Hydrogenophaga sp. SL48: one gene and its partner. Each later gene encodes a partner of the first gene's protein in a complex. Links are inferred from orthologs where the notes say so. Each region holds a gene or a part of one and is shown on either strand. Other genes may lie near its edges.

Region 1 (5,361 bases):
CCACCAGCGCCTGCGACGCCAGCATCAGGCCGTTGACGCCTCCGGACGTGACGGCGATGCGATCGAACCAGTGGTCGGTCGTGTGCTGGGGGTGCAGGGCATGGGTGTAGACACCGATTTCCTGGCGCAGCTCGGGCAGACCCAGGTTGTGGGCGTAGAAGGTTTCGCCGGCATGCAGCGAGGCGATGGCCGCCTCGCGGATGAAGGCCGGCGTGACCTCGTCGCTCTCGCCGAACCAGAACTTGAGCACATCGCTGCGCCCCAGGCCTTCATTGGCCACCTCGCGGATGCGCGACTCTTCCAGACTCTCCACCACTGCCCGCATGAAAGCTCCCCAATGACGGCCCTCGATCAGGGCCGGGCCATGTTACAGCCGTGCGGCTGCTCGGCCTGCTGCGGCGTCAGATTGCGGATCACGCGAAACCCGTAGCCCGAGCCTTCCACGTCGAATTTCACGCCGGGCGTTCCCTGGCGGTCCATCACCGCCACGGCCAGCGGCTGCTGGAACTGGTGGTCGGCGGCGCGCATGCGCGCGGTCTGGCCCGCGAGCTGGACCTCGACCTTCTCCAGCTGGGCCGCGACGGCGGCCGCCTTGACCGAACCTGCCCGCTCGATGGCCTGGGCCAGCGACTCGACCATGAGCTGCATGCGCATGTGCACGTAGTCGTCGGCCGGGTTGGGAAAACGCTGGCGGAACGACTGGTAAAAGGCCTCGGACTCTTTGGTGGGCACGTTGGGGAACCAGTCGGCCACGGCGATCACCTTGCCGATGCCGGCGTCACCGATCGCTGCCGGCGCGCCCAGCGCGTTGCCGTAGAAGGTGTAGAACGAGCCCTCGAAACCGGCCTCTCGGGCCGCCTTGACCAGCAGTGTCAGGTCGTTGCCCCAGTTGCCGGTCAGCACCGCCTGCGCGCCGCTGGCCTTGATCTTGGCCGCGTAAGGGGCGAAGTCCTTCACGCGCGCCATCGGGTGCAGCTCGTCCCCCACGATCTTCACGTCGGGGCGCTTGGCGGCCAGCTGGCTGCGGGCTTCGCGCAACACCGACTGGCCAAAGCTGTAGTCCTGGCCGATCAGGTAGATCTGCTTCAGGTCCTTGTCGTCGCGCAGCACATTCATGAGCGCGGTCATGCGCATGTCGGCGTGGGCGTCGAAACGGAAATGCCAGTAGCTGCAGTTCTGGTTGGTGAGCACCGGGTCCACCGCCGAGTAGTTCAGGAACAGCACCTGGCGCGCCGGATCGCGTTCGTTGTGCTTGTTGATGGCATCGATCAGACCCGAGGCCGCGGCCGACGAATTGCCCTGCGTCACCACCGTGATGTCGCGGTCGATGGCCGATCTCAGAGCCGACAGCGCCTCCTCGGTCTGACCCTTGCTGTCAAAACGCTCGATCAGCAGCGGCCGGTGGCCGCCGGGCAGCTTCACCCCGCCGCGGGCGTTGACGCGCTCCGTGGCCCACACGAGGTTGCGGTACACCGCCTCACCGGTGTTGGCGAACGGGCCGGACAGGCCTTCGATCATGCCGATGCGGATGGGGGCGGCCGCGGGCGCCGCCGTGCCCTGCGCCAGAGCGGCCGAGGCACAGGTGGCCGCCAGCAGGACGGTGGACAGCGCGCGACGGCGCAGACGGGTCGTGAAATTCATGGGCAAGGTCTCCTTTGTTCGAACCTGCCGGCGGGAACGCTCGGCGTCAAGTGTCACCTGGGCGACAAGACCTGTTAGTGTAATTCATAATTACAAATGGAGCTCCGCGCAGACACACCAACCTGGCCCTTCCGGGCTTGCGCGTTCAGCCGAGCGCCGACAGCGGCCAGCGCGGCCGCACATCGAAGTGGTAGGCCGGTGCAGCCGCCGCGTCGGGCAGCAGCCCGGCCTGGAAACGCAGGCCGGCGGCGAGCGCGATCATGGCGCCGTTGTCGGTGCACAGGTGCAGCTCGGGGTAGTGCACACGCACACGCCGCTTCTGACACGCGGCGTTGAGCTGCTCACGCAGCAAGGCGTTTGCACCCACCCCGCCGGCCACCACCATGCGGTTCAGCCCGGTGGATTCGATGGCCGAGAGCGACTTTTTCACCAGCACCTCGACGATGGCAGCCTGCACGCTGGCGGCCACGTCGGCGATCTGAGCCGCGTCCAGCGCTTCGGCCAATTGCGGCGTGGCCGGGCCTTCGGGCCGCGCGTGCGCGAGCCGCTTCACCTGGGTCAGCACCGCCGTCTTCAGGCCGGCAAACGAAAAATCGAGGTCGCCGCTGTGCAGCAGCGGGCGCGGGAATTTGTAGGCGGTGGCGCTGCCCTGTTCTGCCCGCTTCGCCAGCGCCGGGCCTCCGGGGTAACCCAGACCGAGCAGCTTGGCCGATTTGTCGAAGGCTTCACCGGCCGCGTCGTCGATGGTTTCGCCCAGCAGCTCGTAGCGGCCCACGCCGTCCACCCGCATCAGTTGCGTGTGGCCGCCCGACACCAGCAGCGCGACAAACGGAAATTCGGGCGGGTCGGCACTCAGGAACGGCGACAGCAGATGCCCCTCCAGGTGGTGCACGCCCACCACCGGCTTGCCCAGCGCCATGGCCATGGCACAGGCCACGCCCGAACCGACCAGCAACGCCCCGGCCAGGCCCGGCCCTCGCGTGTAGGCGATGGCGTCCACGGCCGACAGCGGCAGGCCGGCTTGCGCCAGCACCGCGTCGGTCAGCGGCAGCACGCGGCGGATGTGGTCCCGGCTCGCCAGCTCGGGCACCACGCCACCGTAGGCCTGGTGCATCTCGATCTGGCTGTGCAGCGCATGGCCGAGCAGGCGCGGCACGGCGCTGCCACTGGCGTCCACCAAGGCCACACCGGTTTCGTCACAAGACGATTCGAATCCCAGAATCAGCATGGCGGGGAGTGTACGGGTGCCACCAAGTACAAGGGCTGAGAGCGGGCATCCCGGTCCGGCGCGCGCGCATTATTCACCCAGGATGCGGTGGAACCGGCTTCGCCGGGCCACTCGCATCGCTCCCTGGGGGGTGACGCGAAGCGGCGCGGGGGGGTCAATCCACCGGGTACCGGGTCAGCCGCTGCGGATCGGGAATGTGGATGTCGCGCTTGTCGATCACGATCAGGCCCTTGGCCTCCAGCTCGTGCAGCACCCGCGAAAAATACTCGGGCGTCATCGACAGCCGCGAGGCGATCGCCGCCTTGCTCACCGGCAGGGTCACGCGTTGCGCGAGTTCGTCCTCCGTGCCGCCCTTGCCGGCATCGGGCAGGTCGCGCATGAGGTAGCCGATGACGCGCTCCACACCGCTGTGCAACGCGTAGGCCTGCACGTCGTTCACCAGGCCGTGCAGGCGCCGCGACAGGCCCGCGAGCATGCGCATGCAGAAGCGCGGATCGGTTTCGATCTCCTGCATCACGCTCTGCTTGGACACGCTGAGCAGCAGCGTGTCGGTCAGCGCCTGCGCGTTGATGAAATAGGGCTTGTCGGTGAACATCAGCGCCTCGGCGAAGCTGTTGCCCGGCCCGACGATCTCGATGATCTTTTCCTGCCCGGCCGGTGAAAGGGCGAACAGCTTGATCTGGCCGGCCACCGTGACGTGGAATTCGTTGCACGGCTCGCCGATGTGAAACACGTCGTCACCGCGCGTGAGCTGGCGCAGGCGGCAGCCCTGGGCCAGGCGCTGCAACTCGGGCGGTTTCATTTCCTGAAACAGCGGCAGCATGGAGAGGTAACGGGGCAGGTCGAACTGGGCAATGTCCATGGCCGGGGCGCACAGGGTGCGCAAGCGCGTGAGGTGGGGGAGATCGGCCCCGCACTGTACCCGCTTGGCGTGGTGTTCAGTGGGACGACTGGCGCATGAAACGGGTGTAGACCCCCGTCAGCCGATCCACCAGGTCCTGTGGCCGGTGCACCAGCGCGTAGCCCTGCTGGCCGAACAGCATGGGCAGGTAGTCGTGGGCCGCTTCGTCGATGGTGATGCAGAACGGAATCAGCCCGGCCTCGCGCGCGGCCTGCACCGCGTGGCGCGTGTCCTCCAGACCGTAGCGGCCCTCGTACACGTCGAGGTCGTTGGGCTTGCCGTCGGTGAGGATCAGCATCAGGCGCTGGCGCTCCGGGCGCTCGCCCAGGCGCAACGTGGCCAGGCGGATCGCCGCGCCCATGCGCGTGTAGTACCCCGGCTTGATGGCGCCCACGCGGTCGCGCACCGAGGCGTTCCAGGACTCGTCAAAATCCTTCAGGTGCTGGATGCGCACGTTCTGCCGCCGCACGGACGAAAAGCCCAGCATCTCGAACGGGTCGCCGCTGGCGCTGAGCGCTTCACCGAACACGTAGAGCGCGTCGCGGATCACGTCGATCACACGCGCCGTCTGGGTGGCGTAGGCGTCGGTTGAAAGGGACAGGTCGGCCAGCAGCAGCGTGGCGAGGCTGCGCTCGGTGCGCACGCGCCGGGTGAACACGGCCGGCGATTCGCTGTGCGGCGCACCGGCAGCGTCGACGCGGTGGCGCACCCAGGCGTCGAGGTCGATCTCGTCGCCCTCGGGTTGCGCGCGCTGCCGGCCGGTGCCTGCCCGCAGGATCTCCAGCCGGCGGCGCACGCGCCGTGCCGTGGTGCGCAAGGCGGTGGGCGGCACATAGGGCTCGGCGGGTGTGGCCACCAGGGTCTGCAGGGCGCAGTGCTCCGGCAACAGCGCGTTGCGCCGGAAGTCCCACTCGGGCAGGCGGATGCCAGGGCCGAGCGGCCGGTCGTCGGCGGCGGCGCTGGGCAGGTCGAGGTCGAACTTCACCCGCGCGGCCGTGCTCTGGCCGTCGGGTGCGATGGCCAGCACGTCCATGTCGTTGGCCACGCCGGCGGCGTTGTCGTCGGGATCGTCGTCGCTGGCGCGGTTGACCTTGACGAATTCGCCCCAGGACAGGATGGACTCGGCGCGAAAGAACATCATGAGCGGCGCCTTGTCGCGCTCATCGCTCACGGTCTGGGCGCGGCGGCGGCGCGCGTCCTGAACGGCGGGTTGGCGGGCATCGCCCGTCGCCGCCTCGCCGTCGGGCCGCGCCACCGCGGCCGCAGGCTCGCCACCGGCGTCGAGCCAGAGCCAGACCGGGGCCACGTCCTGCGGCTGCAGGCCGCTGCGTGCGGCGGGCGCCAAGCCGCGCAGTGCCTGCTGCACGGTGCGTTCGGCCTCGGCGGTCGCTCCCTTGAGGCGCGCCGGATCGGGTCGCAGTGCGAGCTGGGCGGCGAGCACCTCCCGGTGGCGCGCCGCCAGGCCGGGAAAGGTCCGCAGCACCCGCGCACTGGCGCGCACGTTGTCGCCCAGCCAGTCGCCCGTGGGCTCGATGCAGGCGCCCTGCGCCGCCAGCCAGAGGTAGAGCGCGCGGTTCAGCGCCGCGTCATC
Region 2 (5,417 bases), 1.2 Mb from region 1 along the record:
ACTTTGCCATCAACGAGACCACGCGCCACCAGTACTACTGCACCATGCAGGCCGAGGCGTGTGACGAAGATGTGCTGGACGATGCGATGAACCGCCGCAGGGCCCGCGCCATGCTGGAAAAACAGCAGCAGAGGCACCGGGGGTTCTGGGTGCTGGGGGCGTGCGGCGCGGTGGCGCTGGCGCTCTGGCTGTACTGAACCGGAAACAGACGGCAATCCCGTCTCGGTTTTTCACGTTGCCGGAGCACCACCCGCAACGAGTGAAGCAGCCCAGCCCAGGGCACCGCCGGGCTGGCTTTGCCAGACGGCCAGTGCCGCCCCCTGGGGGGTAGCGCGCAGCGCTGCGGGGGGGGACTCAGTCAGGCAGATTCGCCGTCCACTCCACCAGCGCGTCCAGCGCCGGGCGGGCCGCCACCGCGTTGGGGTGGTTGATGAAGCCCACCACCGCGTAGCGCGCGCCGTGGCCCGCGTTCACGTACCCGGCGATGCCGGTCACGTCGCGCAGCGTGCCGGTTTTCAGCCAGGCGTTGCCGTGCACCAGGCTGTCGGGTGAACGCCCGATGCGCGCGGCCGTGCCCTTGATGCCCGCCACCGAGAGCGACTGCACGAATTTCTCGCCCTGCGGGTGGCGTGCCGCGTGGCGCAGCAACGCGCCCAGGGCGTCGGGCGTGATGCGCTCGATCCGCGACAGGCCCGAGCCGTTCTCCATCACCGGCGTGGCGTGGCGGATGCCGAAAGTGGTTTTCCACCAGCGGCCCAGGATCTCGCGCGAGCGCTCCAGTCGACCGGGCCGCACCGGCGTGAGGCGCCCGCGCGGCACGGTCATCGAATTCACCCGGGCCGGCGCCAGCTGCCCCAGCGTGAGGAACACCTGCTGGGCCATCACGTTGTTGCTCCACTGGTTGACGTCCGCGATGATCTCGGACAGCGGCAGCGAGCGGGCCTCGTGCAGCAACCGCGCACGGGCCGGCGTGGCGCCGGTGCGCACCTGGCCGGTGAGCGCGCCGCCGCTGTTGCGCCACAGGCCTTCGAGCGCACGCGCGGCGTAGCTGGCCGGGTCCTGGTAGGCCACCGGCCATTCCTTGTCGCCGCAGCTCAGGGGGTAGCGGCCCTCGAAGCGGATCGCGTTCACGTCGTCAAAACGTGCGGCGATGGCGCCGCGCCAGTCGCCGCAGCCGCCGCGCGAGAGTGGCAGCGTGGCGTCGATGGCCAGGCCGGCCATGGGCGGCTCGCTGAACACGCGGGCCACGCCGGCCGCCGGGTCGGGCATGAACCTGAGCACCACCGACTTGAAGTTGACCAGCAGCGCGTCGGGGCTGGCGTTGTAGGGGCGCAGCGCCTCGCCGTCGAAGGCGCCAGGGTCGCGCGGCGTGATCTCGAAGGCGCTGTGGTCGAGCACCATGTCGCCCAGCACCACCACGACCCCCTTGTCCTGCAGCGACTGAAAGGCCGCCTGGATGCGTTCGAGCACCAGCTTGGGGTCGCCACCGCCCTGGATGTAGAGGTTGCCGCGCAGCGTGCCTTTGTCGACCACGCCGTCGGTGGCAAAACGCGTGGACCAGGTGAAGTCGGGCCCCAGCAGGTCCATGGCCGCGTAGGTGGTCACCAGCTTCATCACCGAGGCCGGGTTGATCGGCACCTCGGCGCGGTGGCGGATGCGTTCGGGCCCCTCGCCCGAGACCGGGAGCACCAGGGCCGACAGGGCGCTGGCCGGCACCTGCGCCCGCCGCAGCGCCGCGAGCACGGTGCCGGGCAGGCCGGTGTTTCCCAGCGCCCGGACCTCGGGCGGCGCGACCGGGCGGGGGAGGGCGACCACGGGCGCGGGCGCGGCCGGCGGCACCGTCAGGTCAACCTCGGGTGCCGGCCTCGGTTCGCCCGCGCCCAGATCGCTGTCCTGCGCGAGCAGGGGCAGGGAGAGGGCGGCGAACAAGGCGATCGCAGCGAAGCGCAGAGGGGGGAGGCAGGTCATGGAGCCGCGATTATGGGCGCGGACCCTCGCCGATAATGCCCCTCATGCCTTCTTTACCGCGCCTGCTCGCCATCGACTCCAGCACCGACATCCTCTCGGTGGCGCTGGGCAGCGGCGCGCCGGGCGAGCCGGTCTGGCGCTACAGCGGGCCGGGTGCGGCGCAGTCCTCGGCCACGCTGCTGCCCACGGTGCAGTCCCTGCTGGCCCAGGCCGGCTGGGCCTTGCACAGCCTGGACGCGATCGTGTTCGGTCGCGGCCCGGGCTCGTTCACCGGCCTGCGCACCGCTTGCGCGGTGGCCCAGGGGCTGGCGTACGGCGCGGGTGGTCTGCCGGTGCTGCCGGTGGACACCTTGCTGGCCCTGGCCGAAGCGGCGCGCGAACAGCGCGTGATGGCCGGCCTGCCACTGCCGACCGTGATCGCGGCCCTGCTCGACGCCCGCATGGACGAGATGTATGTGGCGCTCCACGCCTGCGGCCCGCTGGGCCTGGAAGCCACGCCGCTGCAGCCGCCGCGCCTGTGTGCGCCCGCCCTGCTCGGCGCGCACCTGCGCCAGAGCCTGCCGGCGGGGGTGTCGCTGGAGGCGGGCGACTGCCTGCTGGCGGGCAATGTGTTCGAGCCCTACGCCGCCGGGCTGGCCGACCTGCCCGGGCCGCGCGAGCGCGCGCTGCCCACGGCGGCGGCCCTGCTGGCACTCGCGCCAGCGCTGCTGGCCGCCGGCCGGGCCGTGGCCGCGCAGGACGCCTTGCCGCTGTACGTGCGCGACCAGGTCGCGCGGACCACGGCCGAGCGCGAACGGCTGCGCCTGGAACAGGCCGCCCAGCGGCCCGCGCCGTTAGGTGCTTGAGGCGCAGGTGATGTCGCAGTCCCAGGCCGCCGGTTCCTCAGGGGTTGTCATGCCCGGTGCCGCCCTGCGCGGCTGGCCGGCCGCGCCCGACGCCCACCCCCAGCGCCGCGTGGCCTTCGAACCGATGACCGAGGCCGATCTGGACACGGTGCACGAGGTCGAAAAACTGGCCTACACCCACCCCTGGTCGCGCCGGCACTTCGCCGACTCGCTCGCCTCGGGGTACCCGGCCGTGCTGTTGCTCGGCGAGGCGCTGCCCGGCGAGACGCCGCACCCGCGTCGCGTCGACGGGCGCGTGCTGCTGGGCTACCTGGTGGCCATGCCGGGCGTGGACGAGGTGCACCTGCTCAACATCACCGTCGCGCCGTCGCAGCAGCGCCAGGGCTGGGCCCGCTTCATGCTGGACGCGCTCGCCCTGTGGTCGCGCGGCCAGCGGGCGCAGTGGCTGTGGCTGGAGGTGCGTGCCAGCAACGCGCCGGCCCGGTCGCTGTACCAGCGCTACGGTTTCCAGCAGGTTGGCCTGCGCCGCGCCTACTACCCCGCGGGGCAACTGCAGCGCGAAGACGCGGTGGTGATGAGCCTGAACCTGGTCGCCGGTGGCGCAGGAGAATCCCGATGACCGACATGAACACCCCCACCGACGACGATCAGGCCGCCACCTCCTTCGTGCCCCGGCTCGACGCGCGCCAGCGCGCCATGCTGGCCGAGATGGGCGTCAAGGTCTGGGCGCCCCGCGCCGTGGCGCCGGAGGCCAGCGTCGAGGCCGCCCCGGTCGCCGGGCCGGATGCCGCGCCGCCAGCACCCGCTCGCCCGCCGGTGGCGGCCGTCGCAGCGCCGGTGCGAGCACCCGTGGCGCCGCCGGTGGTGCCCGCACCCGCCGCCGCACCCGTGGTGGCACCGGCCGAGCGCCAGCGCCCGGCCGACGTCGCCGCCATGGACTGGGCCACGCTGCAATCCACCGTCGCTGGTTGCGAGGCCTGCGGCCTGTGCAAGAGCCGGCGCAACACCGTGTTCGGCGTGGGCGACAGGCAGGCCGACTGGATGATCGTCGGTGAGGCGCCGGGTGAAAACGAGGACCTGCAGGGCGAGCCCTTTGTGGGAGCGGCCGGCCAGCTGCTCGACAACATGCTGCGCGCCGTGGGCCGCGGCCGCTCGGGCGAGGGCGCCCAGGGCGCCTACATCGCCAACGTGCTCAAGTGCCGCCCACCGGCCAACCGCAACCCGCAGCCGGCCGAGGTCGCGCAGTGCGAGCCCTATCTTGCGCGGCAGGTGGCGCTGGTGCGGCCGAAGATCATCGTCGCCATGGGGCGTTTTGCGGTGCAGTCGCTGCTGCGCACCGACGAACCCATCGGTCGCCTGCGCGGGCGCGTGCACCGCTACGAGGGCGTGTCGGTCATCGTCACCTACCACCCCGCCTACCTGCTGCGCACCCCGGCCGACAAGGCCAAGGCCTGGGCAGACCTGTGCCTGGCCATGGAGACGGCGCAGGGAGCGGCGGGCTGAGGCCGTCTTTTACTTCTTGACGTCCAGCGCGAGGATCCAGGACACCAGCTGGGCCGCGTCGGCCGACGAGATGGCGACCTTGTTCGGCGGCATCGCCAGGCCGCTCACCTTGTCTTTCCAGTGGCTCTCGTAGGGGCTGGAGCCGGCGAGCACGGTGGCGGTCAGCTGCTGCTGCGCGCCCTTCACGCTCTTGTATTTGGCCGACACGTCGCGCCAGGCCGGGCCGATGGGTGGCAGACCGTTGGGGCCTTTGGCGCCCGGCTCGATGTGGTGACAGGCCATGCAGCCGCTGCCGGTGGCGAGTTTGAGGGCGGCCTCGTCGTCGGCGGGGGCGGCCCAGGCGGGCGCGGTCAGGAGAACGAGGGACAGTGAAAGCAGGCTGCGTTTCATGGGGAACTCCAGTGGTTTTTGAGGGAATGACCTCAGGCTATCAGCCCGTTCCTGCACTGGATTGATCCTTGTCAAGGCGCGCCACCTCCGTCGCAACTTGAGACATGCGGTGGCCCGCACGCCACGCCCCCGGCTTACGGGGCGCCGGGCGCGCTGTCGGGGGCCACCACCAGCACCGTGCGGTTGCGGTCTTCGACCACCCAGAGCCGCCCCTGGCTGTCGAGCGTGATGCCGGCGGGGTTGCCCAGGGGGCGCAGCCCGGGCATGGCGAGCCAGCCCGAGACGATGTTCTCGCGTTCGCCGGCGGGGCGGCCGTCCGGGCCGAGCCGCCAGGCCACGATGCGGTGCCCCGGTGCCCGGTGGCCGTGCCAGACCGCGAGCAGCCGGCCGCTCCAGGGCAGCTCCGGCTGGCCCGCCGCGACGGGTGGCACGGCCAGCAGTTGCAGCGGTGCCACATGGGCCGGCCAGGTGTCGTACGGGGCCTGGTGATCGGGGGTGTCGCAGCGCGCGCGCGCTTCGTAGCCGCGGGCCGGCACGCCGCGGCCTGCCTCGATGCTCACGCAGTAGGGCCAGCCGTGGTGGGTGCCGCGACGCAGTTCGTTGAGCTCCTCGCCGGGCAACTGGTTGTCGATGTAGTCCACCGAGTTTTCCGCCTGCCAGAGGCGCTCGGCACCGTTGGTGGTGTCCTGCGTCAGCGCCAGGCCCAGCGAA

What was found. Proteins that work in one complex are often made in the same cells at the same time.
Region 2: the proteins of tsaD (region 1) and tsaB are in contact, whole or in part, in a solved structure (PDB 4WQ4), measured with the Escherichia coli proteins. The link is inferred for Hydrogenophaga sp. SL48 from one-to-one orthologs.

Annotation. Positions count from the first base shown.
Region 1 is NZ_CP063400.1:2,860,026-2,865,386, forward strand. Bases 829-3,647 are described here. They hold tsaD (tRNA (adenosine(37)-N6)-threonylcarbamoyltransferase complex transferase subunit TsaD), read right to left. Parts: upstream 2,870-3,647; coding sequence 1,787-2,869; downstream 829-1,786. Other genes in these bases: IM738_RS13530 (branched-chain amino acid ABC transporter substrate-binding protein), read right to left, coding at 829-1,641; IM738_RS13540 (Crp/Fnr family transcriptional regulator), read right to left, coding at 3,024-3,647. Also shown: IM738_RS13525 (pyridoxal phosphate-dependent aminotransferase), read right to left, coding at 1-325; more of IM738_RS13530, read right to left, coding at 352-828; more of IM738_RS13540, read right to left, coding at 3,648-3,731; IM738_RS13545 (nitric oxide reductase activation protein NorD), read right to left, coding at 3,808-5,361.
Region 2 is NZ_CP063400.1:4,054,495-4,059,911, reverse strand. The notes cover bases 1,038-3,912. They hold tsaB (tRNA (adenosine(37)-N6)-threonylcarbamoyltransferase complex dimerization subunit type 1 TsaB), read left to right. Parts: upstream 1,038-2,012; coding sequence 2,013-2,813; downstream 2,814-3,912. Other genes in these bases: IM738_RS19210 (uracil-DNA glycosylase), read left to right, coding at 3,438-3,912; rimI (ribosomal protein S18-alanine N-acetyltransferase), read left to right, coding at 2,863-3,432; dacB (D-alanyl-D-alanine carboxypeptidase/D-alanyl-D-alanine endopeptidase), read right to left, coding at 1,038-1,968. In the rest of the region: IM738_RS19230 (hypothetical protein), read left to right, coding at 1-197; more of dacB, read right to left, coding at 355-1,037; more of IM738_RS19210, read left to right, coding at 3,913-4,316; IM738_RS19205 (c-type cytochrome), read right to left, coding at 4,326-4,706; IM738_RS19200 (PQQ-dependent sugar dehydrogenase), read right to left, coding at 4,841-5,417. UniProt on the Escherichia coli protein: Required for the formation of a threonylcarbamoyl group on adenosine at position 37 (t(6)A37) in tRNAs that read codons beginning with adenine.